DNA from 3 places in the Shewanella sp. SP2S2-4 genome. Region 2 is predicted to be linked to each of the others. Evidence: riboswitches for the same ligand, from Rfam matches in the RefSeq annotation. Region 2 holds a riboswitch; each other region holds the start of a gene.
What was found. Region 2 has a riboswitch for lysine ahead of lysC (lysine-sensitive aspartokinase 3). Riboswitches for the same ligand answer to the same signal wherever they lie in the genome.
Positions count from the first base shown of each region.

Region 1: another riboswitch for lysine. It lies ahead of Q4Q54_RS19780 (Na+/H+ antiporter NhaC family protein); the one in region 2 lies ahead of lysC (lysine-sensitive aspartokinase 3).
Region 3: another riboswitch for lysine. It lies ahead of Q4Q54_RS06745 (Na+/H+ antiporter NhaC family protein); the one in region 2 lies ahead of lysC (lysine-sensitive aspartokinase 3).

Region 1 is NZ_JAUOER010000032.1:47,344-58,233, forward strand. Features, by position in the region: gene rcsF (Rcs stress response system protein RcsF) at 19-399, opposite strand; gene Q4Q54_RS19755 (amidohydrolase family protein) at 478-1,824, opposite strand; gene Q4Q54_RS19760 (amidohydrolase family protein) at 1,824-4,913, opposite strand; gene Q4Q54_RS19765 (H-NS family nucleoid-associated regulatory protein) at 5,129-5,521, opposite strand; gene Q4Q54_RS19770 (electron transfer flavoprotein subunit beta/FixA family protein) at 5,832-6,581, shown strand; gene Q4Q54_RS19775 (electron transfer flavoprotein subunit alpha/FixB family protein) at 6,582-7,508, shown strand; lysine riboswitch at 7,604-7,800, shown strand; gene Q4Q54_RS19780 (Na+/H+ antiporter NhaC family protein) at 7,880-9,448, shown strand; gene Q4Q54_RS19785 (M3 family metallopeptidase) at 9,593-10,890, opposite strand, start outside.
Region 2 is NZ_JAUOER010000001.1:413,195-424,084, reverse strand. Features, by position in the region: gene Q4Q54_RS01875 (S9 family peptidase) at 119-2,434, shown strand; gene arcA (two-component system response regulator ArcA) at 2,768-3,484, opposite strand; gene Q4Q54_RS01865 (DUF3293 domain-containing protein) at 4,073-4,507, shown strand; lysine riboswitch at 4,609-4,783, shown strand; gene lysC (lysine-sensitive aspartokinase 3) at 4,934-6,289, shown strand; gene Q4Q54_RS01855 (M14 family metallopeptidase) at 6,291-7,412, shown strand; gene Q4Q54_RS01850 (zinc transporter ZntB) at 7,516-8,481, opposite strand; gene Q4Q54_RS01845 (YacL family protein) at 8,959-9,333, shown strand; gene Q4Q54_RS01840 (response regulator) at 9,423-10,052, opposite strand; gene narQ (nitrate/nitrite two-component system sensor histidine kinase NarQ) at 10,045-10,890, opposite strand, start outside.
Region 3 is NZ_JAUOER010000006.1:26,953-37,842, forward strand. Features, by position in the region: gene Q4Q54_RS06740 (thrombospondin type 3 repeat-containing protein) at 1-2,736, opposite strand, end outside; gene Q4Q54_RS06745 (Na+/H+ antiporter NhaC family protein) at 3,559-5,139, opposite strand; lysine riboswitch at 5,223-5,394, opposite strand; gene Q4Q54_RS06750 (dienelactone hydrolase family protein) at 5,535-6,515, opposite strand; gene Q4Q54_RS06755 (LysR substrate-binding domain-containing protein) at 6,740-7,687, shown strand; gene Q4Q54_RS06760 (NupC/NupG family nucleoside CNT transporter) at 7,968-9,176, shown strand; gene Q4Q54_RS06765 (hypothetical protein) at 9,528-10,890, shown strand, end outside.

The sequences.
Region 1 (10,890 bases), on a different contig from region 2:
GTGTTGCTCGCGTGGGATTTACTCTGCGGTAGCTGTTTTAACTGCTTGGCCGACGCACAGGGCGCGGCTGATACAACCTTGGGCGGCTTCATCTAACATCACACATTGTTTGATGATAATGCCGTTAGCACCTTTATCTGCGGCGTTACGGCGGGCTTCGGTTCTGGCATCGGCTAATGACGCAGGTACGCTGTTGACATCGGCCTGACAGGATTCCCCTTGGACCAAACCTTTTAATTCATAATGACCTTTTGGCAAGGTATCGCCTTCATAGAGGGTGACATCGGATGCCTTGAAATAGTCATTGATCGCCTCACCGTCCAAATTACTGTTAAAACTGTAGTCGCTTGCACAGGCACTGAGTAGGAGCACTAATGCACTTGAGAGGATAATTTTCATGGTTTGACCTGAGATTTGGGGGAAAACTGCGCAGCCTTGGTAGGCTGCGCCGATGCGATATTATTATCTGAGTAAATTCTACCGCTTAAGGTACTTTTGATAAAGCTGCTGATGGCGATTATTCAGATCTATCTGCCGTCCTTCAATCCAGATAGCCTCTATCTTATTGGTCATAGGGTCGAGAATGTCCCCCTCGGACAGTACAACACTGCCTTGGTATCCCACGGCAATCGCCCCTAAATCCTCGACACCTAACAGTTTTGCGGCATCTAAGGTGATGGACTTAAGCGCTTGCTCAGGCGTTAAACCATAGGCGGCGCTATAACCTGCTGCATAGGGTAAGTTACGGCTGTTCCAGTCCGATGAGAACCCAAGGGCAAAGGGAATTCCTGCATTAGCGAGCAAGGAGGGGATTTTAAAGGGCAAATCCACCGGTTCATCTTTACGCTTAGGCAGACTCAAGGTATGAGGATAAATGACCCCAACTTTAACTTCCCTCAGGCTTGAGGCTAAGCGCCATGCATCGTATCCGCCGACAATCACCAGTTTGAATTGGTATTTTTTTGTCAGAGCAATCACTTGCTCAATTTGGCCAACACTGTCGGCATGGGCAAACAGTGTCGCTTTACCTTGGTATAGCGGCAACATGGCCTGCCAGCGAAGGTTGTTGGTCGCGGACTGTGGATCTTCATCCTTGTTGTTATCTTTGCCCTTGGCTTTATCACTTAAGAAATAGCGATAGCCATCTTCAAAGGCGATATTGAGCAGGTCGATCGCCTGCTGATTTTTCTCGATAGCCTTGGCTTTCTCTTTTTCATCTTCAGGCATGCGTTTGATTTGCGGCCAGTAGACATGGAACTGCCCAGCACTGGGGGTCAGTGCATCCTCAATCGTCCACGCATCGAGATCCACTAGTACCGATTGGCCAGCAATACCATCGCCGCTCGGGACGATTTGCGCGTGGGTGATGCCGTTGAACCGTATGGTAGGGATGAGCTCAGAATCTGGATTGTAAGCCGTGGCTGTGCTGATCTGCGGGTTGATATAACCCACCTCGGCGTTATCGACCGTGGGGCGGCTCATTTCAATTTCAACTAAGCCCAAGCTGGTATCTAGGGCAATTAAGCCCGGATATAAGTGTTTACCGCTAGCATCGACGACTTGAGTGTCACTGGTTTCTGCGGTTGCACTGTTGGCTTGGCTGGTGAGTTGAGGCCCAACGGCCGTGATTTTGCCATTTTCAATCAAGACATCAGTGTTGCTGAGCACGCCTTGACTGACTGTGTGCACTGTGGCGTTTTTAATCAGTACGCTGCGACTTTGTTTAGGTGTTGGCACGATATCGCTTGCCATCGCTGGGGCCAGCGTGGTGCAAATCGCGCCCAGTAGCGCGGCAAACAAAACGGGTTTAGATGAATGTTGCATTATTTGGCTCCCTCATGAGTGTGGCCCCATGCCTGATAGTGGGTGTCGCAGTGCCACTGTGGCTCGTTTAGTGGCGTGACTTTTTCACCCGCTTTGGCTTGATCATCACTGCTGAGAATTTTTTGGATCAGTGCGGCGCGCTCGTTGACGACCGCTTGCTGGACAATTTGGTCTTGATCGCGGTCAAAGTAGCGTTTTCCTTCAACCCATGCCTGTGTCACTTTGGCGTAAATCGACAGAGGCTCTGCGTTCCACAGCACGATATCGGCCATTTTCCCTGGGGTGAGTGAACCCACAAATTCATCGACTCTTAATTGCTTGGCCGGATTAATAGTGACCATGTTCCAAGCATCTTCCTTCGACATATTGCAATACATCATAGACTTAGCCGCTTCTTGGTTGAGTCTGCGCTGCATTTCATAGTCGTCTGAGTTTATGCTGGTGGTCACGCCTTTGTTTTGCATCAAACACGCATTTTGTGGAATCGCGTCGTACACCTCAAACTTATAGGCCCACCAATCGGCAAAGGTCGATGCGCCAGCGCCATGGGTGGCCAGTTCACTCGCCACTTTGTAACCTTCGAGCACATGGGTAAAGGTTTGCACTTTAAAGTGATAAGCCTCGGCTAAGCGGATAAACATCAGGATTTCTGACTGCACATAGGAGTGAATGTGCACATCACGCTGCTGATTTAATACTTCGGCCACTGCTTGCAGACGGTAACTTGGGCGCGGTGCAACGGTTTTTTTCTTATCGCTGGAGCGCAGGTCATCATAGGCTTTTAACGCATTTTCATAGGCGATGGCGGCATCGAAGGTCTCTTCAAATAAGGCTTTGACTCCCATACGCGTTTGCGGGAAGCGCTGAACAAATTTCTCTCCCCAGTTGCTCTGCTTAACGTTTTCACCTAAAGCGAACTTGATACTGGCGGGCGCGTTAGCAAATTTAAGTTGCTCGGCCGTTTCGCCCCATTTCATTTTGATCAGTTGCGATTGGCCGCCAATAGGATTGGCGCTGCCGTGGAGTATTTGTGCGCTGGTGACGCCGCCCGCTAAGGCGCGATAGAGTGAAATATCGTCGGGATTAATCACATCACCAATGCGCACCTCAGAGGTTACGGCATCCGTGCCTTCGTTGGTGCCACCATTAATGGCGATATGCGAGTGTTCATCAATAATGCCCGCAGTAAGATGTTTACCTGTTGCATCGAGGACTTGATAACCAGAAGGCGTACTGAGTTGCTGGCCAATTTTTTCGATGCGGCCATTGGCCATCAAGAGATCTGCATGTTCGAGAATGCCTTGCTTATCCGAGGTCCACAGGGTGGCATTTTTGATGTGCAGCTTCTCAATCTTAGGCGCTTCGCTCAGTCCATAAGCGACGTTAGGGTAGGTGAGGTTACTCACTAGACTCGTGTTGGCTTCCTCCTTGGTCGCTTGATTGCTTTCTTGGTCAGCACTATTAACCGCTGCAGTTTGCGCTATCGCAATACCGGCAACATTTGTGGTGCGACTCTTAGCATCGACCATGCGGCCTTGAATACCGTCATCGGCCATCCACAGCGTAAAGCGGCTAAGGCCTTTAATACCTGCGGCGCTCAAATCGGCAGTAAAGCTTAATCGACCGTCGTCATCTAACTTAAGTTGAGTGAGCGCGATGCTTTGTTCGCCACTGCTTAAGCTGCCTTGGATTTTGGGTTTATCACCTTTACTCACATCTTGCAGCGATAAATCCAGCGTGAGGTTATTGAGGCTTAATTGATAATCGCCCAGTAATCTTGCTTGGGGCAGTGAGCGAAGACTTTGCTCCTGACCTTGCAACCAAACACTGTAGATCTGGCCATCTTTAAAGATATTGCCTTTAGTGATAACAAAGTCTGCCATGTAACCGGGTGCGAGTTTGCCGGTAAAATCTGCGGTGCCTGTCATCTCGGCGGCTTGGGTGGTCAGTGCAGCTAAGGCTTGATCTTCAGTTAAACCTTGAGTAATGGCTTGGCGCAGTCGCGGCCAAAAAGCATCGGTCTTAATACCAAATTGTGTTAGTGCGAAAGGAATACCTGCTTTGGCAACTTCTGCTGAATTGGTTGGCGCACGTTCCCACTGTCTTAAATCCGCCAGGGATACTTCGCGATCGGCATCATCTGTCCCGACATCGGGCGCCTGTGGATAGTTTAAAGGTAAGATTAACGGGTAGTTCAGCGCCTTTAACTCATTGATGCGCGAGTATTCTTGACCATTACCGAGCAGGTTGGCTGGCAATTTATGTTCTTTGAGTAAATGGGCGGCACGCAATTGATCGTTGAGATTTTTGGTTTCAAAGATAATTTGCTTATCGGCTAAATTATCTAAGCGCTCAAAGGCGATATTAAATTCGACTTGATTGTTTATTGCGCCATTGGCCGATTTGTTTTTATTTTGGTTATACCAATTGGCGTCGGCAAAGGTTTGTCTAATAAGCGCAATACTGCCCATTAATGATGACGGATAATCTTGTTCAGATGAGCCTTTATCAAATGCCATAAAAGGTTGACTACGGGCGCGATAAATCACTTCGTTGGCGGTTTTGTCTGCTAATGACAGACTGACAGCCGTCCCTCGGAAGATTCCGTCGAGTTTGCTACTTTGCACACTCGTAAAGCCATTATTGATCCACTCTTTCGCGCGTTCTTTATTGGGATAAACGTAATTAAACCATTCTTTTTCAGAATGAATTGCGCCATTGTCTGCATTGCCGCCGATACGTTTAATATCGTAGACAGGACGAGTGAGCCCAAGTTTTGGATATTCGAACTCAATCCCATAATCGGTGAAAGGATCGATAAATCCAGGGTAAATAGTATAACCACTCAAATCGATTTTAAATGCGCCAGCTGGAATGTCACCGTGCTCAACAATGGCTTTAATTCGATTATTTTCAACCAATAAAGTGGCATCGCTTAAACGCTTACCCGGCGCAATGATTAATTCAGCATGGGTAAAAGCCGTGAGTTTATTGGAGGTTGTCCCTGTATTGATTTGGGCATATGTGGTCTGTGAGACTAAGCTAGCGATCATGCTGCAGCTTATAATTATCTTATTGTTTATCTGCATTATTTTATTCAATCGAGTGAGGGTGAATAAAGAGTAACTGAAAGCAGATGTAAATACTAAGGTTGAATTGTAACGCAATTTGAGCGGGAATGAGGCGTGGGATTAACGCTTGTTGTTTTAGATTGCAGTCAATAATGGATATAAAAAAGCCCGCAATGAATGCGAGCTTTTATGCAAATGGATGTTGGTTACTCGAACCGCCACACCGAATTGGATTAGATTAAGAAATCTTCCATAGAACGACCTTTATTGATCTCGTTCTTAAATACGGTTGGCATACGGCCTTGGCCAGTCCACTGAACCATTTCACCGTCAACTTCGATTTGGTATTTAGCTGGACGAGGAGCGCGTTTCTTCGCGGTTGCTTTAACAGCTACGCCACCTAAGTCATCAATTGATAAACCAACGGCTTCCATTTGTTGACGGATTTCTTCAATCTTAGCATTACGAGCTGCCATGGCTTGTTCTTCTTCCTCAGCCATAGACTCGCGTTCTACTAAAATTTTATCTAATTTGTCTGCTAAATCACGTAACTCTTCAACGCTAAGTTCTTTAACTGCTGCTTTAAAACGACGGCCGTGAGTTAATATCTCTAAAAATTCGCTCATATCTATTTTCGTCCCACTCTAATTTTTAATACAGGATAATGGTGAACAACACCTAAATGATAGAAACTAATATAGCTCGAATCAAATAAAATTATGCGTTTTAAGTAAATTAAATATTATTTATATTTTGAACTTTTCTTATTTACTCAAATAAGTGTCCAAAAAAGTAGCCGTTGCGCGGATTAAAAAATGCAAACAGGCGTTTGACTTTGGTTGACGTTAACGTTAACAGGACGTAAAGTTGCTCTATCCTGCATTGGTATTAACCAATGTTTTGTCCATGTACATGAAAGTGTAGGAAGGAAACCCTATGAAAGTATTGGTGCCCGTTAAGCGCGTTGTTGATGCCAATGTGAAGGTCAGGGTCAAAGCTGACAATACAAGTGTTGACACTGCAAACCTAAAAATGGCGTTGAACCCTTTTTGTGAAATCGCAGTAGAAGAAGCGGTTCGTTTAAAAGAAGCGGGTAGCGCTACTGAAGTGGTTGTTGTCAGTATTGGTAATAAAGCCGTTCAAGAACAATTACGTACTGCGCTCGCATTAGGTGCAGACCGTGCGATTCATATCGATACTGAAGACGAACTGGTGCCAGTATCTATCGCCAAATTGCTCAAAGCGGTACAAGACAAAGAACAAGCTGAACTGGTGATTTTTGGTAAGCAATCTATCGATGGCGATAACAATCAAACCGGTCAAATGTTCGCAGCGCTGATGGATATGCCACAGGCGACCTTTGCTTCTGAAATCAAATTAGAAGGTCATTCTGTGCAAGTCGCTCGCGAAGTTGACGGCGGTATGCAAACCTTACTTATGCCGCTGCCTGCGGTTGTGACTGCCGATCTACGTTTGAACGAACCTCGTTATGCTTCACTGCCTAACATTATGAAAGCCAAGCGTAAGCCATTAGAAGTCTTTACTGTGGCCGACTTAGGCGTGACATTAAAGAGTCACCAAACGGTTGTGAAGGTCACTCCGCCAGCAGAACGTAAAGCAGGCATAATGGTAGCGTCGGTAGCTGAGCTAGTTGAAAAGTTAAAAAATGAAGCGAAGGTGATCTAAATGGCCATTTTAGTATTAGCTGAACATGATAATGCCGCACTGAAACTCGATACGGCAAAAATCGTCACTGCCGCCCGCGCCATTGGCGATGAAGTGCATGTATTGGTTGCGGGTCACCAATGTGGCGCGGTTGTCCAAGCTGCACAGGCACTACAAGGCGTTAGCCAAGTGCTCGTTGCCGATGCCAGCGTGTATGAAGCGCATTTAGCGGAAAATTTTGCCAAATTGCTGGTGGACTTAGCCCCTAACTATAGCCACATTCTGGCTTCGGCTTCGAGCTTAGGTAAGGACACGCTTCCGCGCGTGGCGGCATTATTAGATGTTGCGCAAATCTCTGAAGTCATTACCGTCGTTAGTGCGGACACTTTTGTGCGCCCTGTGTATGCGGGCAACGCCTTAGCGACAGTGCAAAGCCATGATGCTATCAAAGTGATGACAGTGCGCGCCAGTGCCTTTGATGCTGCGCCAGAAGGTAACAGCGCGGCTGTGACGACACTCGATAAAGTGTTTGAAGCGAGAACTCAGTTTGTTTCTCAATCTTTGACGGTATCAGCTCGTCCAGAATTAGGTAATGCTGGCATTATCGTATCTGGCGGCCGAGGCATGGGCAGTGGTGAAAACTTCGGCATGTTAGAGCAGCTTGCTGACAAGCTCGGTGCTGCGGTTGGCGCATCTCGCGCAGCCGTTGACGCGGGTTTTGTGCCTAACGATTTACAAGTGGGTCAAACTGGTAAGATTGTGGCGCCTAATCTCTATATTGCAGTGGGTATTTCTGGCGCGATTCAACATTTAGCGGGTATGAAAGACGCGAAAGTTATCGTTGCTATCAACAAAGACGCTGAAGCGCCTATTTTCCAAGTTGCCGATTATGGCTTAGTTGCGGACTTATTTGAGGCGGTTCCTGAGCTGATCACAAGTCTCGGTTGATTTAATCTGTGATCTAGGTCACATTAAGTGGCTTTGCGGTAGCATCTGCTAAGCCGCTTATGTTTTTATGTGCCTCACGCCCGCGTACGGGCGTTCTTAGAAGTAGAGGCGCGCCAAATATTAGTAGTGATCAGTAGGGTGATTCCGTTGATCGATTGCGAAAGGATTTGGTGCCGAAGTGGTTCGATTTATCACGATCAACTGCTGGGGTTGCACTTAATAGGTGCAACACTGCCATAGTATTTTCCGATACGGATGTTGGAAATAGTTACTATGGAGCGCTACTGATAGGACAGGTGACCTTGGGTATCTATTGCCTTTCCCCACCAGTTCAGTCGCCCTCCATTCGTATTTAACGAAGATAATAATCAATGACTGTTATGAATTATGCCGATTCGGCACTTTCCTTGCTGCCGCCTGCGGTGGCTATTGTGTTGGCGATCTTAACTCGCCGTGTACTGCTTTCTTTGGGGTTAGGGATTTTAATTGGTGCTTTATTACTCAATCAATTTTCACCTGTAGCGACGGGTGAATTTGTATTTAATGGCGTTAAAGGACTTTTTTGGACGGGCGAAGGCCTTAATTCGTGGAACTTATATATTCTCGGTTTCTTAATTGTACTGGGAATGATCACAGCGTTAATTACCGTCAGTGGCAGCGCGCGGGCTTTTGCCGATTGGGCGCGTTTACATATACGTAATAAACGTGACGCTAAACTATTAACCATGTTTTTAGGTTGTGTGGTTTTTATTGACGACTATTTCAATAGCTTAGTCGTAGGTTCGGTCGCTAGACCTGTTACCGACCGTTATTATATTTCCCGCGCTAAGTTAGCTTATTTATTAGATTCGACTGCTGCTCCTGTGTGCGTTATTTCTCCTGTATCAAGTTGGGGCGCCTATATTATTGCGCTTATTGGTGGAATATTAACGGCCCACGGTTTTGCTGATACGGGTCATTTGAGTATTTTTATTCAAATGATCCCAATGAATTTCTACGCAATCTTCTCTTTGTTATTATTACTTTTCGTAGTTTTTATGGGATTAGATGTTGGGCCAATGCGCGAGCATGAACTCAATGCCCAACGTGGTAATTTATACGATGAGTCAAAGGGATTACCGCCAGGGGCGAATGCGGATTTACCCGAAGCCGAAACCGGTAAGATCTTAGGCTTATTCCTGCCAATTACTGTGCTGGTATTTGCGACCCTGTATTTTATGATCAACAGTGGCGCTCAAGTACTTGCCGCTGAAGGGATTGAATTTAATATTATTTCAGCGTTTGAGAAAACCGATGTCAGTTCATCCCTTTTCTTTGGTGCATTAATCGGTTTAGCGATTTCGCTGATATTGAATTTAGTCCAAGGCGTTGAGAAATCAATGATAGTCAAAGGCATAGTGCAGGGCGCTCGCTCTATGCTGCCAGCGATTTATATCCTGTTATTTGCTTGGACTATCGCAGGCGTGATTGGCCAGCTCGAAACTGGTAAGTTTATGGCGAGTCTCGCGACGGGCAATATTCCGTTCGCGTTTTTGCCAGCGCTTATGTTTGTGTTAGCGGGTATTACTGCGTTCTCAACCGGTACTAGCTGGGGCACGTTCGGTATCATGTTGCCGATTGCTGCGGATATGGCGATGGGAAGTCACACTGGCATGATGTTACCTATGCTTGCCTCTGTGCTGGCGGGCGCGGTATTTGGCGATCACTGTTCACCGATTTCCGATACCACGATTTTGTCGTCTACGGGTGCGAGTTGTCACCATATCGACCATGTGGTCACTCAGCTACCGTATGCATTGATTGCGGCGTTTATTAGCTTAACGGGTTATATCGTACTTGGATTTACTGAGTCAGTTGTGGCTGGTTTAGTGGCCTGTAGTGTGGTGTTTGTGGTTAGCATCATAGTGCTTAAAATCAAATCTAAAGGCGCAATTAGCTAAACCTTAATTGAAACCTTGCACGGCAAAGGTTCACTACGAATAAGTCAAAATAAATCAGCCAGCATTATGCTGGCTGATTTTTTTGGTTAAGGCTGAGTTTGTCTTTATCTCTAGCCTATCGCATTAAGGCTACCAACTCTTAGCTTAGCGTGCTTGATCTAGCCCGCGGCGTTTTAGCAATCCTTGTGTCGTTGGCTCTTGTCCACGGAAGTTTTTGTAGGCTTCCATTGGCGCAATACTGTTGCCCACTTCACGAATGGTTCTGCGGTATTTCATGCCGATTTCACGATTGAGCCCGCCTTGGGTTTGCACATAGGCAAAGGCATCCGCCGCTAAAATCTCACTCCACATATACGCGTAATAACTTGCCGAGTAACCACCGGGGAAGGCGTGGGCAAAGTAGGTCGATTTATAGCGTGGCGGCACGGCGCTGATGTTTAAGCCGTGCTTTTTCAGTGCATTGGCTTCAAAGGTGGCGACATCTTGCAACTGTGCATCTGGGCTTAATGAATGCCATTCCATGTCTACGAGCGCCGCAGCCATATATTCTAACGTATCGAAACCTTGGTTAAAGCTGCCTGATTTCAACAGTTTTTGCAGCAGTTCATCGGGAATGGGTTTGCCCGTTTCATAGTGTTTAGCGTAGTTGGCCAACACTTTGGGATGGGCCGCCCAGTCTTCTTCGAAGGTTGATGGGAATTCTACAAAGTCACGGGAAACCGAAGTGCCTGCCAGACTTGGGTAAGTCACTTTGGAGAACATGCCGTGGGTGCCGTGGCCCATTTCGTGGAACATAGTGGTGACTTCGTTGTAGCTGACGAAGGTCGGTTGACCCTCTGGTGCCTTCTTAATGTTCATCACGTTAACCACGACAGGCTTAGTGCCTTCGAGGAAGGATTGGCCTACAAACGAACTCATCCAAGCGCCGCCACGTTTACCTTCACGGGCAAAATAGTCGGCGTAGAAAATGGCCATGCTTGAGCCATCGGCATCAAACATTTCGTAGGCTTTCACATCGGGATGATAAACCGGTAAATCTGGGCGAGGTTTTAGGGTGACGCCATAGAGTTCTTTGAGGGTGTAGAACACGCCATCTTCGAGGACGCGGTTAAACTCAAAGTATGGGCGAATGCTATTGGCATCGAGGGCGTATTTTTCTTGGCGGACTTTCTCGGCGTAGAATTCCCAGTCCCATGGCGCCAGTTCAAATTTGCCGCCAGTCTTGTCGATCATAGCTTGAATATCGGCCGCTTCTTTCTCTGTATTAGCGACTACGGCTGGCACCATAGAGCCAAACATGCTGTAAACCGCTTCTGGCGTTTTGGCCATTTGCGGCGCTAGGCGATAACTCGCCCAGTTTTCATAACCTAATAGGGTGGCGCGCTCAGCGCGCAGTTGCGCTAAACGAGATACCAGCGACGCCGTTTCGTTTTCACCACTTA
Region 2 (10,890 bases):
GCTCCTAATTTGTATCTGTATATTGCATGCTATTTCTATTTGGGGTTTGCCTCTGGCACAATGTCGGCTTGTTTTTAATCGCTGACATCTTAGGCGATTATACTTCCAAGGAATAATAATGATTAAAAATAGGTTAACTTGGTTCCCTGCGTGCTCACTTAAGGTGCGCGCCGTTCCCCTACTGATAGCGAGCCAAATGGCCATGATTTCGACTGCTATGATTTCAACAACCACCCCAGCTTTGGCAATGGAAGGTGGCAAACTGCCACTGACGATTGAGCGAATGAATGCCTCACCTGCCTTAGCGGGCACCAGTCCCCGTGGCTTAAAATTGTCACCCGATGGGCTGCGGGTTACCTATCTTGCTGGCCGTAAAGATAATCAAAGTTTTTATGATCTCTGGCAGATGGATGTCAAAACTGGTGAGTCGAGCCTGCTATTAAATGCCGATAAACTCGCGACCAATGAATTATCCGATGAAGAAAAAGCGCGCCGCGAACGCCAACGTATTTATGGCGAAGGGATTATGGAGTACTTCTGGGCCGATGATAGCCAAGCGCTATTAATTCCCGCTTCTGGCAATCTGTATTACTTTTCCCTCGTCGACAATAGCGTGACTCAATTGCTGATTGGCGAAGGGTTTGCCACAGATGCACGCTTATCGCCCAAGGGGCATTTTGTGTCTTTCGTGCGGGATCAAAATTTGTATGTGTTAGATCTGACGACGAAAAAACTCCAAGCTATGACGACCGATGGCGGCGGGGCAATTAAAAATGCCATGGCTGAGTTTGTCGCTCAAGAAGAAATGGATCGCATGACCGGTTACTGGTGGGCGCCCGATGAATCGGCTATCGCCTTCACCCGTATCGACGAATCTGCGGTCGAGCAAGTGACGCGCAATGAGATCTATGCCGATGGCATTAAACTTACCGAGCAGCGTTACCCAGCCGCAGGTAAAAACAACGTCGACATCGCATTAGGTGTGGTCACGCTAAAAGATAAGGCCATCAATTGGGTGAGCCTGCGCGAAGAGAATAGCAAAGACAAGAGCAAAGACATTTACCTGCCGCGTGTCGATTGGTTGCCCGATAGCAAACACTTGTCGTTCCAGTGGCAGAGCCGCGATCAACATCAGCTCGATTTGCAGTTAGTGGCGTTAGATGCACTGACTAAGCCAAAAACCTTAGTGAAAGAACGCAGTGATGCTTGGGTAAACCTCAATAACGATCTGCATTTCTTAAAACAGCAGTCTGCCTTTATTTGGGCGTCTGAGCGTGACGGCTTTAATCATCTATATCTTTTTGACTTAAAAGGCAAACTCAAAACGCAATTGACTAAGGGCGAGTGGGCTGTCGATGAGTTGGAATACATAGATGAAACCGCAGGCTGGGTGTATTTCACCGGCCGTAAAGACACGCCAATTGAAAAACAGCTTTATCGCGTGCCTTTAGCGGGCGGCAAGGTTGAGCGCGTGAGCAAGCAAGCGGGGATGCACAATCCTGTTTTCGCCGATAATCAGAGCGTATATCTGGATTATTTCAACAGCTTATCTCAGCCACCGCAAATCAGTTTACACGGTGACGAGGGCCAGCAACTGGCTTGGGTCGAGCAAAATGCGGTTAAGCAAGGTCATCCTTTATATGATTATGCGGGACTATGGCAAATCCCTGAATTTGGTGAACTGAAAGCCGAAGATGGCCAAGTGCTGCAAACCCGTTTATTCAAACCCGTTCCCTTCGATGCAAGCAAGAAATACCCTGTCGTAGTGCGAGTTTACGGTGGGCCGCACGCCCAGTTAGTGACTAATAGCTGGAGTGAGCAGGACTACTTGACCCAGTATCTGGTGCAACAAGGGTATGTGGTGTTCCAGTTGGATAACCGCGGCAGCGCCCACAGGGGCACAAAGTTTGAGCAAGTGATTTACCGTCACTTGGGTGAAGCTGAAGTCAAGGATCAAAAAGTGGGAGTGGACTATTTACGCAGTCTGCTATTTGTCGATGCCGATAATGTGGCAATTTACGGCCACAGTTACGGCGGTTACATGGCCTTGATGAGTCTATTTAAGGCGCCCGATTACTTTAAAGCCGCGATTTCGGGGGCTCCTGTCACCGACTGGCGCTTATATGACACCCATTATACTGAGCGTTATTTAGCTCATCCCGAGGGGAATGAAAAGGGTTATGAAGCCAGCAGCGTGTTTCCCTATGTGAAAAACTATCAATCGGGTCTGTTGATGTATCACGGTATGGCCGATGATAACGTTTTGTTTGAAAACAGCACTCGGGTTTATAAAGCACTGCAGGATGAAGGCAAGTTGTTCCAGATGATCGATTATCCTGGATCTAAACATTCGATGCGTGGCGAGAAAGTGCGTAATCACTTATATCGCTCACTGGCAGATTTCCTCGATAGACAGCTGAAAAGCGCTAAGTAGCGCTAAGTAGCGCGAGATAGAGAGCGGGCCTGCTTGCGTATGCCATACGTTGTAGGCTCGCTCCTTGTTTAGCTCTTACATCACTCGCTCTCATTAGCGCTGATAGGTGGAGCTTGTTTTATAATTATACTTCTGTTTTATAAGAATATTTTCGTCTCTATTTTGGACATCGGCTTTGCCATCAGTCTGACTCTTAACTCTGTAAGCGTCGCCTATTAATCTGATTCGCTAAATTTTAGACATAAAAAAACCAGATCCTAGGATCTGGTTTTTTGTGAATTGATGCTTATCGAATCAATCCTGTTGCTAATGCGAGTGTCGCTTAGCGGGCAATTAGCCTTCTAAGTTACCGCAAAAGCGATAGCCTTCACCGTGAATAGTCGCGATGATTTCTGGCGTATCTGGCAAGCTTTCGAAATGCTTGCGGATACGACGGATAGTCACGTCTACAGTACGATCGTGTGGCTTAAGTTCACGGCCAGTCATTTTCATCAGTAGATCGGCACGAGTCAAAATTTTGCCTGGGTTTTCAACAAAGTGCAGCATAGCGCGGAATTCGCTACGTGGCAGTTTGTAAGACTCACCCTGCGGGCTCACTAATGAACGGCTGTTGATCTCTAAGCTCCAATCGTTGAAGCGATAGTATTCTACTGAGCTCTTTTCTTCGACTTCGGCACCAGCGCTGTTGACGCGAGTCAGAAGGTTACGAGCACGAATCGTCAATTCACGTGGGTTGAACGGCTTGGTAATATAATCGTCCGCGCCAATTTCAAGTCCAAGGATTTTGTCGACTTCGTTGTCACGACCTGTCAGGAAGATCAGACCGATGTTGTTGATTTCACGTAGTTCACGTGCCAACAACAGGCCATTCTTGCCTGGCAAGTTAATGTCCATAACGACCAAGTTAATTTTGTTTTCCTGCATAGCCTTATGCATTTCTGCGCCATCATTGGCCTCAGTTACCACATACCCTTCTGCCTCGAAAATACTTCTCAGCGTGTTACGGGTAACGGCTTCATCTTCAACGATCAGAATGTGCGGATTTTGCATATTATTTACCTAAATTTTAATCAGTTTATACTAACCAATAAGAGCAACTTACTTCGGGCTCTTATATTCATAAAAGCGTTGATACTTCCTTGAACTGCTTTGTGCTCAAAAGGAAAATCTTTACGGTGACATCTATATCTGGATGTAGATTAAGTGCACGTTTAAGTGTAATACGAGAAAACGTAATCAGTACCAACTTCGATAAGCAATAGTTAGAATAAGTTCCTTAACTATTGTTTTTTTTAAATGTTTAAAAGACAAATCAAATGTAGAACACATTTTAAACAGATGCCCGGTCAGTTCACGTTACTTAAAGCGATATATGTAACAAACTGTATTGAACGATAAGCATCTTGCTCAATCTGTTTCAACTCACCAGTACGTACATTGTACTCGTTTTAGTCATTTGTTAACAAATGAAATGTTAACAAATTTTAGGTGAGTCGGGGTTTTTACCATGATATTTACTTTAGCTATTGATTAGTATAACTAATGTATTTGCCATTCCTGTGAGCCAGTTCACGCCTCTTTGGATTTTACAATCACTCTGCTACACTAGCTTGGGTTCATTTTTCGATTAGACTACCAATGGACAATACGACTCAAGATTTGTGGCAATGTTACCAAGCGCCGTTATTTTTGCTGACTCAAGCATTATCCTATGATTTTTCCTTTGCTGTTATTACCGCTCATAATCCCGCTTCAAAGCTGCTTTCTCCCAGTCAAAACCGTTTACTCGATCGCCAACTTCTCCGTGAAATTGAATTACTCGGCAGTCTCTATCGTGCTTTAGTGGGCGCGGCGCCGGATTTATCCCACATGGAAAAAAGCTGGGCCGTGTTTATCGATAGAACGATGGCGTTGCAATTGGGGAAGAAATTTAATCAGTACGCGATTTATGTAGTCGAACAAGGGGAGGTGAGCTTAGTGCCTTGCACTTTGGCCGGACATGATGAAGTGTGTTTAGGCAAATTTAGTGATTATGTGCAGCTGGTATACGAGTTGCCCGATTTAAGCACTTAGTTGTTTTCAAAAGATTTTATTTAAATTATTCATTTGTTATGAAATTAGCATTGACTTCATTAGGGGTTTATTGCTACTTTTTTCGTCCCTTTCCCTAGGAAAGGAACAGAAGAGGAGCGTTAACTAGGTAGTCGGTCAGAGGAGCACAAACTCCAGCGATGACTGATGAGGGAGATTAACGCCGAGGCATAGATATGGTTGTTGCATATTTATGTCGGTCGATCAGGCTGAATCCTGACGATTGTCACCTGTAATTGGTGGAGAGCTTCTGGTGACGATTGCTGTTTCCCTTCTTTTGGGGTGCGTTATCATTGAGCACCAGGCTCTTCGAACGAAGTTAGTTCGGAGTGTGATCATGTTAGTTAATCAATATTTTATTCAATCTGCGTTTATTTCTTGCCCTACGTGTTTCACGGAGGTGCGCTAATGTCCCTCGTTGTCGCAAAATTTGGTGGCACCTCAGTCGCCGACTATAACGCTATGAATCGCTGTGCCGACATAGTGTTAGCTAATCCTCATTGCCGTTTAGTCGTGGTCAGCGCTTCGAGTGGCGTGACCAATCTGTTAGTGGAATTGACCCAAGAATCGATTAACGACGATGGTCGATTACAGCGATTAAAACAAATTGCCCAAATTCAATATGCGATTTTAGATAAGCTCGGTCGTCCTAACGATGTGGCCGCCGCATTAGATAAATTATTGAGTCGCATGTCAGTATTGAGTGACGCGCTCGCATCGCAACGCAGCAAAGCGACCATGGATGAGTTGTTGTCCCTCGGTGAGCAATGTTCTTCGGCGTTGTTTTCAGCAGTCATCCGCGAGAAAGGTGTTAACTCCAGCGCCTTCGATGTACGCCGAGTATTACGTACCGACAGCCACTTTGGCCGCGCGGAACCTCAGGTTGAGCAGATTGCGACTTTAGCTCGTGATTATCTACAGCCACTGTTAGCGGAACAAGTGATTGTCACACAAGGCTTTATCGGTGCCGATGAAGCAGGTCAAACGACCACGTTAGGTCGCGGCGGTAGTGATTATTCTGCTGCGTTGTTAGCCGAAGCGTTACGCGCCTCAGCGGTCGAGATTTGGACCGATGTAGCGGGGATTTATACAACGGATCCGCGTCTTGCGCCCAATGCCTTTCCGATTGCCGAAATCAGTTTTAATGAAGCCGCCGAGATGGCCACCTTTGGTGCCAAGGTATTGCATCCTGCGACCATTCTTCCTGCTGTCCGTCAACAAATTCAAGTGTTTGTGGGTTCAAGTAAAGAGCCTGAAAAGGGCGGAACTTGGATCCGTCATCAAGTGGAAGATGCGCCCGTATTTCGCGCTGTGGCTTTGCGCCGCGACCAAACCCTGTTAAATCTTCACAGTTTGCAAATGCTGCATGCGCAGGGCTTTTTAGCGGAAACCTTTGCGACATTGGCGCGACATAAGATCAGTGTGGATTTAATTACCACCTCAGAAGTGAACGTGTCTCTAACCCTCGATAAAACTGGCTCAGATTCAAGTGGCCAAGGTTTGTTGAGTGAGGCATTGTTGCAAGAATTATCACAGCATTGCCGGGTGCGCGTCGAAGATGGATTAGCCTTAGTGGCGATTATCGGTAACCGCATTGCGACCACGCCGGGTATTTGTCGCCGTGTGTTTGAAGTGTTAGAACCACACAATGTGCGGATGATTTGCCAAGGCGCCAGCCCACATAATCTGTGTGTGTTAGTGGCAGAATCGGAAGCGGCGCAAGTGGTGAAATCGCTGCATCAAAATCTGTTCGAAGGCGCTTAATATGCCGCCGACAACATCGTCCCTGCAAATTGGGGAGCTTGCCGCAGGGCAAGCGCTTACCTTGCCTATTTACCATTTTAAGCCGAGCGACGATAAGGCGACTGGCCCCAAAGTGTATATTCAGGCCAATGTACACGGCGCTGAAGTGCAAGGTAATGCGGTGATTTATCAGTTGATGAAGCAGCTCGAACTCTGTGACATCCGCGGTGAAATCACCTTAGTACCATTAGCCAATCCCCTTGGGATCAACCAAAAAAGTGGTGAGTTTACCCTCGGCCGATTTGACCCTATTACGGGGGCGAACTGGAATCGTGAGTATTTGAATCATGCTATCGATTTGCCAACTTGGTATAGCGAACATGCCAAGCTCAGTGATAACGAGCTGATCCAAGCTTATCGCAGTACTTTGGTTGAAGCCTGTCAGCAAAAATTACGGCATGAATGGGGCATTACAACCGGCCATAGGCTTGCGGTCAACTTGCAGATAATGGCCCATGGCGCGGATATAGTGCTCGATCTGCATACGGGGCCTAAATCCTGTAAGCACTTGTATTGTCCTGAATATGACTTAGCTGCCGCGCAGTTTTTGTCGATCCCTTATACGCTTGTTATCCCCAACACCTTTGGTGGTGCCATGGATGAGGCGGCGTTTTTTCCTTGGTGGCAATTAAGTGATTTTGCAAAAGCGCAGGGGCGAGATTTAGCCGTTGCTGTGTCAGCGTTAACCTTAGAATTGGCGAGCCAAGAGCGCGTCTGTCTTGAGGATGCGTTGGTTGATGCCCAAGGGATTTTGGCGTATTTAAGCCACCGCGGCGTGATCGCTGAAACCGTTGACCCCGCTAAAATGCAGCGCTTTGGTTGTTACCTTAAAGACTATAAAAAGTATCACGCACCAAGTTCAGGGTTAGTGGAATACCTCGCGCCAGTGGGTGAACCATTGACTGCGGGACAGCCCTTAGTGAATTTACTGCGAATGGATTTATACGGTACAGTGGATGAGCTAAAGACGCTCAGTTTGCCGCAGGACTGCGTGCCGATTTTGCACTTTGCTTCGGCATCTGTGCACCAAGGGACAGAGCTTTATAAAGTCATGACTCATGTGTTTGAGTTGCCGACGACATAATCGCCCGCTTAGAGCATAAGCATTAGCTCATAACATTCAGCTTATAAGAATGAACGAAAACAACGCCAATCCTAATCGATTGGCGTTGTTGTTTTTAAGGTGGCTATAACCACTTAAATCGATAAAACAGTGCCATCTGTAGGGCGACGAGTGAGATTAATATGCCGCAGAAGGTGGCGAAGGCCCATGTGTTGTCGGCGCCCGGTATGCCGCCAATATTGACTCCGAGTAAGCCCGTTAAAAAGCCCAATGGTAAGAAGATGGCCGACACTAAAGATAAGAAATATAAGCGCTTATTGAGCTGCTCCGATTGCTGACTGAGTAATTCTTCCTGAGTCACATTCGCCCTATCGCGCAGGGCATCGAGATCTTCAATGGTGCGGATAAGCTTATCGTTTGTTTCCCTGAGCTTAAGTCGCTCAGAATCGTTAAACAGACTAACTTGCTCGGAAATCATTTTTGAAAAGGCTTCACGCTGGGGCGCTAAATAGCGGCGAATGGCGACGGTTTGGCGGCGCAGTTCGGCGATATCGGTGCGTAAATCTTTAACATTGCCTGAGACGACGAGCTCTTCTAAATCAGAGAGTTGTTCTTCTAACTTATCGATGAACTCGACTTTACGGTTAGTGAGTCGCTCGCAGACAGCGACGATAAAGTCGCCCGTAGTTGCAGGCCCATTGCCCTCAAGGATCAGCTCGGCGACATCTTTAACCGACTGTAACTCGCGATCGCAGGTGGATATGATCCGCTGTTTATCGGCATAAATACGCACGGCCACCATGTCTTCGGGAGCTGAATTGGGGTTGAGGTTGACGCCGCGTAACGCGAGCAATATGCCTTCGCCGGCGATAACGGCGCGGGGGCGAGTATCTTGGGCGAGTAGGGCATCACTCTCAACCTTCGGCAGGCCGCTATTGAGTATCCAGTGGCGCGCCTTTTTATTGCGATAGCGAAGGTGCAACCAGAGTAGACCATCCTGCGGATCCCATTTTTCGATCTGTTCCAAGCTTAAGGTGGAACCCGCTTGGGCGCCGCTTAGCACTAAACTGTAGATAAATCCTTCGTGCATATCGCATTCCATATAACTTTCAAAATCATACAAACAAGCTAACTGATTTTGCCATGAAAATGAAGTCAGTACTCGTGCTTAACGGATATGAGGCCAACGCTAATAGAGTTATACCAATCACATTAAATATCTAATCAGTTCAGAGCCTCACAGGCATTTCAATCCAAGGCGCATTGGCGCAGGAATGGTCATTCCCTTTTTAGCCACTGCAACACGGGAGTGGGATGCCAGTGTGGCTCCCGAAGGGCGGCTGATGTTAACGGCGTGGCAACGCGCTTTATACTGCGTTTAAGGCTTTCGACAGAGCACCACTATGCCTTCAAGCCTTCGCCTTGCCTAAAGCGCGTTGAACTCCCGCTGAATGAACAGATATTTGGTACGATTGGTATTAAATCGGCTGTGCTGCGTGGGGCGAGCAACTTCGGCAAGGATAGGTTAAAATTAGCATTAGTAGGCTTAGAGCAAAGAGACAATAAAATGGAATACGAATTTCGGCGTAACAGTTTAACCGGCACTTTTCTGGCCAGCTTTAGCATGGATCATGAAGTGCTGGGGCAATGGTTTACAGAAGAATTAGGGCCTGAGTTAGCCAAAATTCAGCAAGTGTTAGACATGATTAGAGAAATTAAAACCGATAAACGCGGTGCATGGCGTCTCGTCGGTAATGATTTCACCTTAGAGTTAGAGCGTGAACAGGCGCGGGTGTTTGCGAATACGTTAGGTTTCGAGCAAGAGTATGAATTAGAAGAGGCGATGTCACTCTATGATGCTGAATCTGAAGCCTATTGTGGCTTAGAGGATTTTGAGCTGGCGCTACTGAGTTGGCAGCAGTTTGTCGAGAAAGGTCTGTAATCATCCATTTAAATCCTATTCGATAAAAACATAAAGGCAATCATGGGATTGCCTTTATTGTTTGCGCCATACCTCGCTAAACTCAGGGATTATTGATTAAGGTAGCGCACCGCCATTTCGGTTCTCGACTTGGCATTGGCTTTACGCAGTAGGTTTTTCACATGCACTTTGACTGTGCCTTCACTAATGTGTAAATGCTCTGAAATCATCCTATTACTTAAGCCTTCCGCCAGTTGCTCTAGAATTTGCAGCTCCCTTGGCGTCAGGCTCGAAATCCATTCTTGCTCATCGGTCGCATCTTTTAGCTCGTAGAGGTATTCCTCCACTTCATCGCTGATAACTCTGTGGCCAAGCATGGCATTTTTGAGTTTTTCGAGCAGTAAATCGGGCTCAGTATCTTTGAGCAAATAGCCGTCGGCTCCGGCGCGTAGTAAGCGGATCACATCTTGTTTGGCATCGGAAACTGTGAGTATCACTATGCGCGAGGTGACGCCCTCTTGGCGCATGGCATTGAGCGTATCTAGGCCTGTCATGCCTTTCATATTCAGATCGAGCAAAATAATGTCGGGTTCATCGGTGGCGACGGCGGTTAATGCGTCTAAACCGCCACCAGCTTCACCAAAAAGGCTGAAATCAGGATCTGAGGCAATGAGCTGGCAGATGCCTTTGCGTAACAGGGGATGGTCATCGACCACAAGTACGGAATAAGGTTTACCCATTTGAAGGCTCCTGTTGAGAGGGGAAAATAAGTGTCACTCGAGTACCACTTGAACCTTTGCTGTGCTGCACAAGGTTGAATGAATGGTTAGGCTTGAGTGTATCGTCTTGTTCGTTGCATCCTTGCTCAATCGTGGTTGCCGTAGCAGGTTTAAATCTGCTTATCTCGTTGTCGCTAAATATGACTTTACCTGAAAGTTTGCTGGCTCGCTCATGCATAATCCCTATGCCAAAGTGTTGATCTCGTTCTTTTAAATGTCCAATACCTATGCCGTTATCGCAAACATTGATATTGACCATGCCCTCGTCATCCTTATAACAATGGATATTGATGAGGCTGGCCTCGGCGTGTTTGATGGCGTTTAGAGTCGCTTCTCGCGTGATCTGCAGTATGTGAATATGCTGCTTTGCCTCTAACCATTGTGGTGCAAGTTTATAGTCTAAGGTGATCTTGATATTCGTCTTGGCTCTGAGCTGCTCGAGCATAGCCTCTAGGGCACTTTTTAGATCGGGTTCTTTAATTGTGAGTCTAAAGGTCGACAGCAATTCCCTGAGCTGCACATAGGCAGTGCTCACGCCTTCATTGATTTCGGTTAATTGAGCCTCAATTGTTGGGTTGCGGCAGCTGTGATCTAAGTTTTTGCGTAATAAGCTAATTTGGATTTTAAGGAAGGACAGCACTTGACCTAAGGAGTCGTGTAATTCCCGTGCGATTACGCCGCGTTCCTCCATCAGTGCCAGTTGTTGCCTTTGCTCTGTGGCGTTGTGGATCACGATTGAGCGAGTCAGCATAATCGCGAAATTTTTAAATAGCGCGATATTCGGTGTTTGATCGGCAAT
Region 3 (10,890 bases), on a different contig from region 2:
TGAGTTACTAAAAGGATATCCATTACTATCAAGCAAAGGATCAGCAAAAAGAGTATTCACCTCAACTTGTTTATCCTGCATATCTATATACAAGCTCTTAACTTCATTGACTAAATTGTTATTCAAGCTAATGCTAGATTCTGGAGTAAAACTATACAAAGTACTAGCATACGAAGCATTATCAATTAACGATCTAGATTTTGAAACGATATTGTTATCGATTGATATTTTATAATATGGCTCATCAACCCCATGATAAATAAGCTTCACCACAGATTCCAAACCCAAAAAGGTATTATTATAAACTTCTAACTCAGAAGACATACTCGCCCTTAGAAGCTGACATCCGAAATCTAAATTAGGCATATCCAAAAGATTACCAAAATATATATTATTAACTAATACAACCTTACTTTTCTGAGCAATAGCATAATTACCACTTTCAATCATAGGGCAATGGTAATCATCATCTAAATTGCTAGATATATAGCCTGTATCGAGAGCCTTGCCAAACAAAATATTTTGTTCGAAAAACATCACTCCGCTATTTAAAACATACACTGAACTGAGGTTACTTGGTGTACCATCAAATAAGTTACGTGTAATAGCACCACCAACATCACCCACCTTCATATAGTGGTTTGCCAATGTAAAACCATTTACACTACTGTTTTTATCAATAATGAAACTGGGTTGCAAAAATGAAGTTTTACCACTATAAAGCTTAGCCTCTTTTGATTTAGCCTCTAATATCACTTTCTTTTTAGATAAATCTACATCACCAATGTAAATTCCCGCTGGAACATTAATCTTTCCACCATCGACTGCCGTGTCAACCTGCTTTTGCAGCGCTTCCGTAGATTGGCCAATCACTATCGGAAACGGTATCGAAGATAAAGTAAGCTCACCAGTTGAAGCGCTGTAAACATTAAATACTAACTTTCCTTCACCTTGCTCCTTCCCCTTCATTGCAAGTGTAAAGCTATAAACCTGTTGGTAATTTTTGAAAATAATTTCGTTTCCAACCAAACAATCATAATGCTCAAAATTATTATAATCATTTACGCACTCAGCACTTAACACTGTCACATTCTCAGGTATTTCGAGTCGAATTTTGTTGCCAACCACTGGGTCAAATCCACCAAATTTAGATTCTTGTTGGTGAATGTTAAACCCTAACGTTTGTGGACTCCCAACTAACCCCATCATGTACTCTTGACGGTTCTCAATACTCATTCGATAAGAGACATCAACAGCATGTCTTGCAACATCAATCGATGCTTGATTATTCGATAAGTTCTCGTCATAACCAAGATGCTGTATTTTTGCAGTGATAACACTCTTAATCTCTGATACATTCGCTGTCTCAGCATTTAAATAGATCTCTTGAACAGCTTTATGTCCAGGGGATATATTATCCCATTTACAGGTCAGTTCGAGTCGATTATCTGATAAAGAACAAAAATTAGAATGAGTATAACTATCGCTATCAAAATAAATCGGAAGAGATGTTGAATAGGCCATCAACACTGTTCCGCTGTCAGTTGATTTTACATCATTTTCGACTTCAGCTTTTACTATAATCTTTTTAGAATAGCCTTGAGTTTCATGGGATAAGGTAACTCCGAGATCAGCAATTTTAGGAAGTATTTTTTTATCGCGAGGATGGCCAAAAGATAAGAACTCTTGCAAATTAGTAAAACCATCACCATCTAAATCTTGAGTTGCATCCAAAGCCGATGTTGGATTTAAACCAAAAGCCAACTCCCAACCATCAGTCATTCCATCGTTATCCGTATCCTCAAATGAGGTCATTATGGAAGGTTTATAGTATTCCTTTAAAAAAACATATTCTTTATCTATCATGCCACTATGTAGCATGATTTTATAATAGGTATAGTTAGAGGTTACGTTTCCTCTCAACTCATTATAAAATTCAACTGAAAATGTAGCTTGACTACTGTTACTTCCCCTAACAACAAACTCACCACTTTCTTCATAGGCATGCACCATAGTGTTAAGTTTAAATAATTTATTGGTTTGTACATCCCAGAATCCCAAGGATGAATCGAATACGCGACCTTGTATCCTAAAACCATCATTTCCACATAAAACCATCTCATTACCAGTTCTAATAAATTTAAAATTTGAAAATAAGATTTGTTTTTTATTATTTACATCTGAAAACATTAAATTATATGTTGCTTCAGTTTTTGCACAAGTTAAGTCCTGTTCTACATATTGTGCAGTACCAGCAAGTAAACTGTGACCTAAAGTACCTTTTACATCAACATCCTCAAAAATCACGGTACTATCAATAAGTAATCCATCAGTGGAAAATCGGTTTGCTCTAACAGTAGCTTTACCGTTAGTAGTCATGCCATCTTCAACGCAATTAGTGAAAGCAATATTTTTTTCTTTATCTGAACTTCCATTCGACACTTTAATCGTTCCACCACCAGAACAAGTCGAACCTAGTTCACCGTTTTGATCATTATAGTCCGGTAATAATTCAGGGATGAGTGTAAAGATGTACTTGTACACTTGGCCTAATGTTTCTGTATTCAATGGAGCTGCAGACTCAATGCCTGCATATTGGTCTTTAATATTGATAAATTTAGACAATGGATCTTTGGTGACAGGAGGTGGTGTTGGAGTTGGAGTTTCTGCTGAAGAATCTCCGCCACCACATGCGGAAAGACATAAACATAAAAGGAGTACAAGTGCACATTTCATATCATAACATCCATTCGATTGATTTTATTAAGTAATTTAAAATGTTCGGATAGGTATAACTTTTATTTGTTTACAACTGACAACGAGGTTACAGAAGTTCACCATCCCCTCGGAGTTGCCGCAGGGCGAATAGGCAAATTGCGTGAGTCTCGCCATGGATGGCGAGCTAGCTTTCGCAGGTGCAGGGATGCATCCTTCGGAAGCGATAGCAAATTTGGCAATGAGCCCAAGGGGCTTTCAACTCCGTTGGGGCGTCATGGAGCATCCAAGGAGGATAGGACGAGCAGTCCTCCTTGGTCGGGTGTGGGTTGAAGACCCACGACCTTGATTCACCTCGGCCGCTAGGCCGCAAAATTACCAGTTCACAACTTTGTGAAACGGCAAATTGTGAACCGACAAAGCTTCCCCATTGCTACCGCACTTCGCCAACATCTGTCAGCCAAGCCATCACTCAAAACAAGGTTGCACCAGCTCAAAACGCCCACTGCTGAACATTGAGCACAATGCCAATAAGCACTGTGGCAACAAGCATAAGTGCCAAAGCATATTCACCAATTTACAGGAGGAGTTGGGTATCTAAGAAAGAGAAAAGACACATCGTCCTGATGCAAGTGACTCGAATCGCGAGTACGCGATTAAAGCTCATCCTTGTTAAAAACCTAAGATAGCGACATAGCGTACACTTGTCTATAACTTTAGCATTACAAATTAGATAGTTAAGTGATGACTTACATACATTTACTTGAATGGATGCAGGCTTACTCAAGCCCACAAAAAACGAAGGGGCCCGTGGGCCCCTGGTTGATAGCGTATAAAAGTGCCTTATGCCGTGGCTAATAGAGGCTGATTTTTCGTTTTACGCAGATGATAGGCAGTGAAGAGCACAAACCACAGGGCGCTTACGGCGAATCCGGCTAAGGTTGAATGCATAATCCCCATGGCCAAATAGCCTAAGGTGGCACCAAAGGCGATAGCTAACGCATAGGGTAGCAGGGTCATCACATGGTTAATATGGTGGCAGCCTGCACCCGTAGCCGACAAAATACTGGTACTCGAAATCGGCGAGCTATGATCGCCAAACACTGAACCTGCGAGCACTGCGGCAAGCATAGGCAGCATTAACGCGATATCGCTGGCTGCGGCCATGTCACCAGCCAGTGGCAACATAATACCAAAGGTGCCCCAACTGGTTCCGGTGGCAAATGCCATGGCGCAGGACAACACAAACACCACCGCAGGCAACACTTCAATTGGCAAGTTACCGTTGGCAAGGGAGGCCAGATATTTGCCTGTCTCAACATCGCGGACAACCGCGCCAATCGCCCATGCAAATAGCAAGATATTGATCGCAGGTAGCATGGCCATCACGCCTTGCGGCGCGGCTTTAAGCCAATTTTTAGCGCCCAATTTTAACCGCAGCGCAAGCAGAATTGACACCGCCAAGCTGCACAGGGCGCCATACACTAGCGAGGAGCCCACATTGGTGTTTTCAAAGGAGCCAAGTACGCTAAATGGCAGCCCTTTTTCATCCAACACTGCCGCACCAGAAGAAATCATAAAATACACGGTCGCGCCTGTGAGGGTTAGGATCGGCAATACCATATCGATCATGCCACCGTTACTTTCTTCAGGGCTTTCCATATCTAAGCCGATTGGACGTGCCTTAGACGGATCCCAAAGCTTCCCCTCCAGCGCCCATGCTTCATGCTTACGCATCGGGCCGATATCCATTTGAAACGCGATCACCACCAGCACCATTAACAGGGTAAACACGGCATACAGATTCATCGGGATCATCTCAACAAAGGCTGAGATTGGGCTTTGCTCTGTGATGCCGTGGGCGGCCATAATGCCACCGATAAGCGCGATAATATAAGCGCCCCAAGAAGAGATTGGCATCAGCACGCACACGGGCGCGGCGGTAGAATCTAACAGATAAGCCAGTTTGGCGCGGGAGATTTGAAAGCGATCGGTCACCGGACGGCAAATGGCGCCAACCGACAAACTATGAAAAAAGTCGTCAATAAAAAACGCAAACACCATCACGCCTGTTAAGCCTTTTGCGCCGCGACGGGTCTTAGCGCGCTTAGCCGCCCACTCGGCAAAGGCGCGGGTGGCGCCGGAAACCGTCATCAGACTAATGAGTCCGCCAAGCAGCAACATAAATAGCAACATATTGATATTGTCGCGATTAAGTGCGCCATCGACCCAAAAAATCTTCAGCACGGTATTGAACATATAGTGCAATGAATCAAGGGGAGAAAACTGATTGAGTAACAAACTGCCGGCCACAATCCCTACGCCAAGGGATAACAGTACGCGGCGAGTGATGATCGCCAAGGCGACGGCTAACAAAGGGGGAAGCACTGACCAACCGGAGTCAGCAAAATGACTAATGTCCATGATCTCTTTTCACCCAAAAACGGGTGGAGATCTACCGAGAGGATAAAGAAACAAAACCTATGGGGAGGTTATACTCCCCCGCCCCTTCAGGTAGCGCTCCATAGTGGATGACTATGGCAGTCTTGCACCTATTTGATGCAAAACCAGCAGCTCGGTTTGATGACCTGGCTACTTCGGCGCTGACTCCTTTCCTTGTACATCTGCGGCATCACCCTCCGCACAAGTAGTCATAGGCAGCGCGCCTCTACTTAAAGGTATTCGAGCGGGCATTCTAGCGAGATGGGAACTGATAGCAAGTATTTTGATCCCACTCGCGTATAAAACAACGAGTCCCCTACAATTTGGCAACGGAAGAAACATCAGCTTTCCAAGCGTTGCAATAGTGCAAAATGGGCTTATACGAGTATATGTTTACCAAAAAAATCTAAGGTTCTTGTCCATGCCAACTCGGCGGTGGCTTTATCGTATCGTCCTGTAGAGTCGTTATGGAAACCGTGATTCACATTCGGGTAAAGATAGGCGACATAATCGGCTTTATTGGTTTTTAGCTGAGTTTCGTACTCGGCCCAAGTGTCATTAACCCGCTGATCCAATCCAGCAAACTGCAACATTAGCGGCCCTTTCACGCGGCTACGCAGCTCTGCAGCTGCTGGCGTGCCATAGAAAGGTACGCCAGCATTGAGTTCATCGGGAATCGTCGCGGCCAGCATATTGACGATATAGCCGCCAAAGCAAAAACCCACGGCACCGAGTTTGCCATTGCTCTGGGGATGGGATTTTAAAAACTGCGCGGCGGCAATAAAGTCCTGCTCGATTTTGGCTCTGTCTAAACTGCTTTGCATGGCGCGGCCCGCATCATCATTGCCGGGATAACCACCAAGGGAATAAAGTGCATCGGGGGCGAAGGCGATATAACCCTGCGCCGCTAATCGTCGAGCCACATCTTCGATATAGGGATTTAGGCCACGGTTCTCGTGCACCACTAATACCACGGCGGCTTTTTTAGTGGGATCTAAAGTCTTGGGCTCACCAGCGGCACTGCCCGCGAGCAATAATTCATTGGGTATCACTAAGTAGCCACGCCCTTCACCGTAACCATTGGGCGAGGGAAATTTAACATAGCTGGCTTGAATACTCGGGTCGTTAAAGGACACTTGTTCGGCAAGGGCATAGTTCGGCATGAGTGCGCCCGTGAGCGTTGTCAGGGTAAACCCTAGCGCCACCAGTCCTGCGAGCCGCCCCATAAACTCACGGCGGTCGATAATGCCGTGGGCATATTCGTCATACCAGTCAAAGGCTTCCTGCGGTATCGGTTGTACTTTCTGAACACTCATCTGGCTTGTTTCTGCTACGGCTTGCTTGTCTTGCTGTGTCATCGATATTCCTCCGTTGAACAAGCTAACCACAGGTAACCGTCTTCCCTAGCTTGTGGGTATTAAGATTTAACTCAAGAGTAAAGGAAGTATCGCACTTAGGGCAACTGACTTTAACGTGTGCTGTTTTGTAAGCTTGGTTTGAAATAACACACGATTGGCACAAACGGCTGTCGGTTAAGGCTAGGCTAGCTTAAAATAGCGATTTAGATTCTAGAGGGCTTGGCGTGATACAACATAGAGCTAGTCAGATGGTGATATTTCACACTCTGGTGACCAGTGGCAGTTTTACCCAAGCGGCAGCTAAGTTAAAAACCTCGACCTCCTATGTCAGCAAGCAAATTGGCGCGTTGGAAGCTGAGCTGAACTTGCTGTTAGTGCAACGCACCACGCGCACCTTAGTGTTAACTGATGCGGGCCAGCAATTTGCGCGTTATTGTGAGCAAGTGTTTGAAGCAACGCAAAATGCCGATGCCATGATGCTGGATGCCCGTGACGACATTAGCGGCACGATTCGCCTCGGTTCTTCCCAATCCTTTGGCACCTTACACATCATCCCCGCGCTGGAAGTGTTGCAGGAAAAATATCCCGAATTACGATTTGAGCTAAGCCTGTTCGACCATAAGGCCGATATGCTAGAAGAAGGTCTCGATCTGTGGATCACTAACCATGAACAGCTGAACGAAGGCTATATCGCCCAGCATCTCGCCGAGACTAACTTTGTGGTGGTCGCCTCCCCCGATTATTTGCTCAAGCACGGCGTGCCACACCATCCACGGGAGTTAGCTCAGCACAATTGTGTTATCTATCAAAGTAAAAGCCGTAATTATGATCGCTGGAGTTTTGCTAAGGATGACATTGAGCAAACCGTCAATGTCGCGGGCAATTACCGTGTCGACTTAGCCGAAGCCGTGCGTAATGCCGTGATTGCCGGGCGAGGCATAGGCTATGTGGCCACGTATTTACTCAGTGATGAATTTCAAAGCGGCAAGCTCATTCAACTCTTACCCGATTGGAAACCGCTGCAACAGATGCCCGTTTACGTGGTTTACCCAAGGCGGCGCCATTTACCGACTAAGTACAAAGTGATTATCGAATGTTTAAAGTCCCATATCGGCCACCCGCCCTACTGGGATAAAAAGCTCAAACCTTGGTTAGGTAAGACTGTCACCTAAGCTACTGCCACTTAAGCTGCATTTCAAACCTGCACTGACTACTGCACCAGCCTAAAGTCGTCTGTGGCGTGATTTCGATTATTGCCGCAGACACAAATATTATTTCCTCTGGGCAACAGTAGCCGAAATTTATTTTATTCTCCTTCATAAACAGCAAGTTAAACTGTTGCTATTTTCAACACTTTTATCGTAACAGCCCAGTAACGCCCTCGACTTGCCCTTACGCTGACTCGGCCTACAATGCGCGACTTCTTCTATCACTCAAAAGAATAAACCCATTATGACCGCGATATTAGGCATGATTAGCATCTTGTTTTTTGCTTGGTTACTGTCAGTGAACCGCAAGAACATTCCCTACCGCACTGTGATTTTAGCCCTAGGCCTACAAATTATATTTGCCCTGTTAGTGCTCTACGTCCCTGCGGGTAAGGCCGTATTGCAATCTGTTACTGCGGGCGTGTCGAGCGTGATAGCCTATGGCAACGAAGGGATTGGTTTCCTGTTTGGCGATCTCGCCACGGGTAAAGTCGGCTTCGTATTTGCGATCAATGTGTTAGGTATCATCATCTTCTTCTCGGCGCTGATTTCTGCCTTATACCATATTGGGTTAATGCCTAAGGTGATCAACATTATTGGTGGTGGTCTGCAGCGTTTACTGGGCACGGGCCGCGCTGAGTCTTTATCTGCCACGGCGAACATCTTCGTCGGCATGATTGAAGCGCCGCTGGTGATCAAACCTTATTTAAAGCACATGAGCGATTCGCAATTCTTTGCGGTAATGAGCTGTGGTTTAGCCTCAGTTGCGGGCGGCACTTTAGTCGGATATGCCGCTTTAGGTGTCGACCTTAACTATTTGATTGCCGCCGCCTTTATGTCTGCGCCCGCGGGTCTCTTGATGGCTAAAATCCTTATGCCGCCTAGCGAAAACGATAAAAACAGCTCAGATGAAATCACCTCAGTCGAACTGCCACGCGCCACCAATGTGGTTGAAGCCTTAGCCGATGGCGCTATGTCTGGCATGCGGATCTCAGTCGGGATTGGTGCCACTCTGCTAGCTTTTGTCAGCGTTATCGCCCTGTTGAACGGCATGTTAGGCGCTGTGGGTGAATGGTTCGGTTACCAGTTAAGCTTCGAATTTTTACTCGGTTATCTGTTCGCCCCTATGGCGTGGCTGCTGGGTATTCCTTGGCATGAAGCCATTACTGCGGGCTCACTGATTGGCCAAAAAATCGTGGTGAATGAGTTCGTGGCCTTTATCCAGTTAATGAAAGTCGAAGACCAACTGAGCGCCCATTCTCAGGCCGTAGTCACCTTTGCCCTGTGTGGTTTTGCGAACATTTCAACCATGGCAATTTTGATCGGTGGACTGGGTAGCATGGTGCCAGAGCGCCGTGAGTTTATCGCCCGTAATGGTTTTCGCGCCATTGCCGCTGGCGTATTCGCTAACCTCATGAGTGCGGCCATTGCCAGCGTGATCCTCTCGCTGTAGCTTGTTTTCGATAACAGCTTTCTGTCCTCGAGTATCAATCACTGATCTCGAGCATCGAAATAGAAACAGCGGATCCCAGCGTAAACCCAAATCAAGCACGCCTTGGTTTGGGTTTTGCTTTATCCCCCGCTTAATTATCCGCTTAAGCTCGTCTTTACTGCCGCAAGGCTGACCTAAACCTCGTCGCAAACAAAATAAGCACGGACAGTCTCTTTACCTTGCTTGCTCGCCTTTTAAGCTCACATTTTGATGACGTCGTTTTATTGCCTCAGATAGTTTTTGTGTATAATGTCGCCAAATCAAGATTAATACATTTACATTTCAATAACATGCGTAGCCAAGGGAGCACAAATGGCCACAGGGAAATACAAGGCAGTTCACGCCGCAATCGCACTGACAGTGGCAAGTATCACACTCTTATTAACCGCCTGCGATGACTCAACGACGTCCTCAGAATCGGTTACGACGAATATACCCGCAGATCGCGAGTATCAGATTATTTCTACCATAAGCCTCAACGATGGTTTCGAAACTCGCAAAGTGTTGCAGGCACGATTACTGCTGGATTACCAATTACAAGATGTAGAGGGTAAGGCGGCCAGCTTGACCACACCGTTAACCCATAACGCCCGCTTTTTTATCCAACCTAACCTGTTGCAAATTAGCGATTATGGCATGCCGATCCCGGTGAGCAATATTGACCCCAAAGGCAAGTCCAATGAGATCTTTCAGTTGGTTAAAGATGGCTTTAATGTGGAATTTAGTAATGGTGAAGTCCGCGAACTGACCCCCATTGCCAAGATGGATCAAAAAGATATCAAGGAGTTATTTGAGCGCTGGCAAAATCTTAATAACTTGTTTAAACAAGTCCCAACCTTGCCTGTGGCGCTTGAGCCTAGCGTCGGTTATAGCATCAACGCCCCCATGGATGCGCGCTTAACTTGGACGGTTGAGCAGGTCAGTGAAGATAAGTTGATCGCTGTTTTACAAGGGGAGAAAGACAAGTATAAGGCCTATGGCAAGTTCGAAGTTAACCGCAAAACCGGTTGGTTAGAGAGCATGGCGTTTTTTCAACGGGAAGAGCGCCAAGGGCGTACCTTTACCCACCGAGCCGTGATGACGCCTAAGGAGAGGCCGTATATCATGAGCACGCTTTGGCATGCCGATGATAGCTTTGATGCTGAGCGCGATAGGGATGATAGGCAAAAGGAGCTATACCGCATTAGCGATATACCGCAGGAATATCGCCCCAATAATGAGGCATTTATAAAATCCTTATTACCTGATCAACAAGGTATTTTAGATAATCTTGGCCCTTGGGGCACTGATACCCCTGAAGATCTGCAATTGCGCTTTGTCCACAATATGAGTCCGCAATATGTGGAAGCCGATGTGCGTTATGAAGACTTAACCGCCTATGACGCAAACGGCAAACCGATTGACATTCACTTCTGGCAGCATGGCCAAGGTTGGGCGAGGAATTATAATCCCTCGATTGAGTCTGCAACCGATATTATTGCTACGGGTTGGGATAACACCGCGAATAAACTCAAACAGATAGACCATATTACTGCCAAGCTAACACTTATCCCACAGACGAATAAGATAATCGAAAAGTCGTGGGATGAACTGCTGGCAACACCTTACAGGGTTGGCGATGCCAGCCTAACAATCCAAGTGCTCGATGCCGAGGCGAAACTCTTTAAAGTCGTGT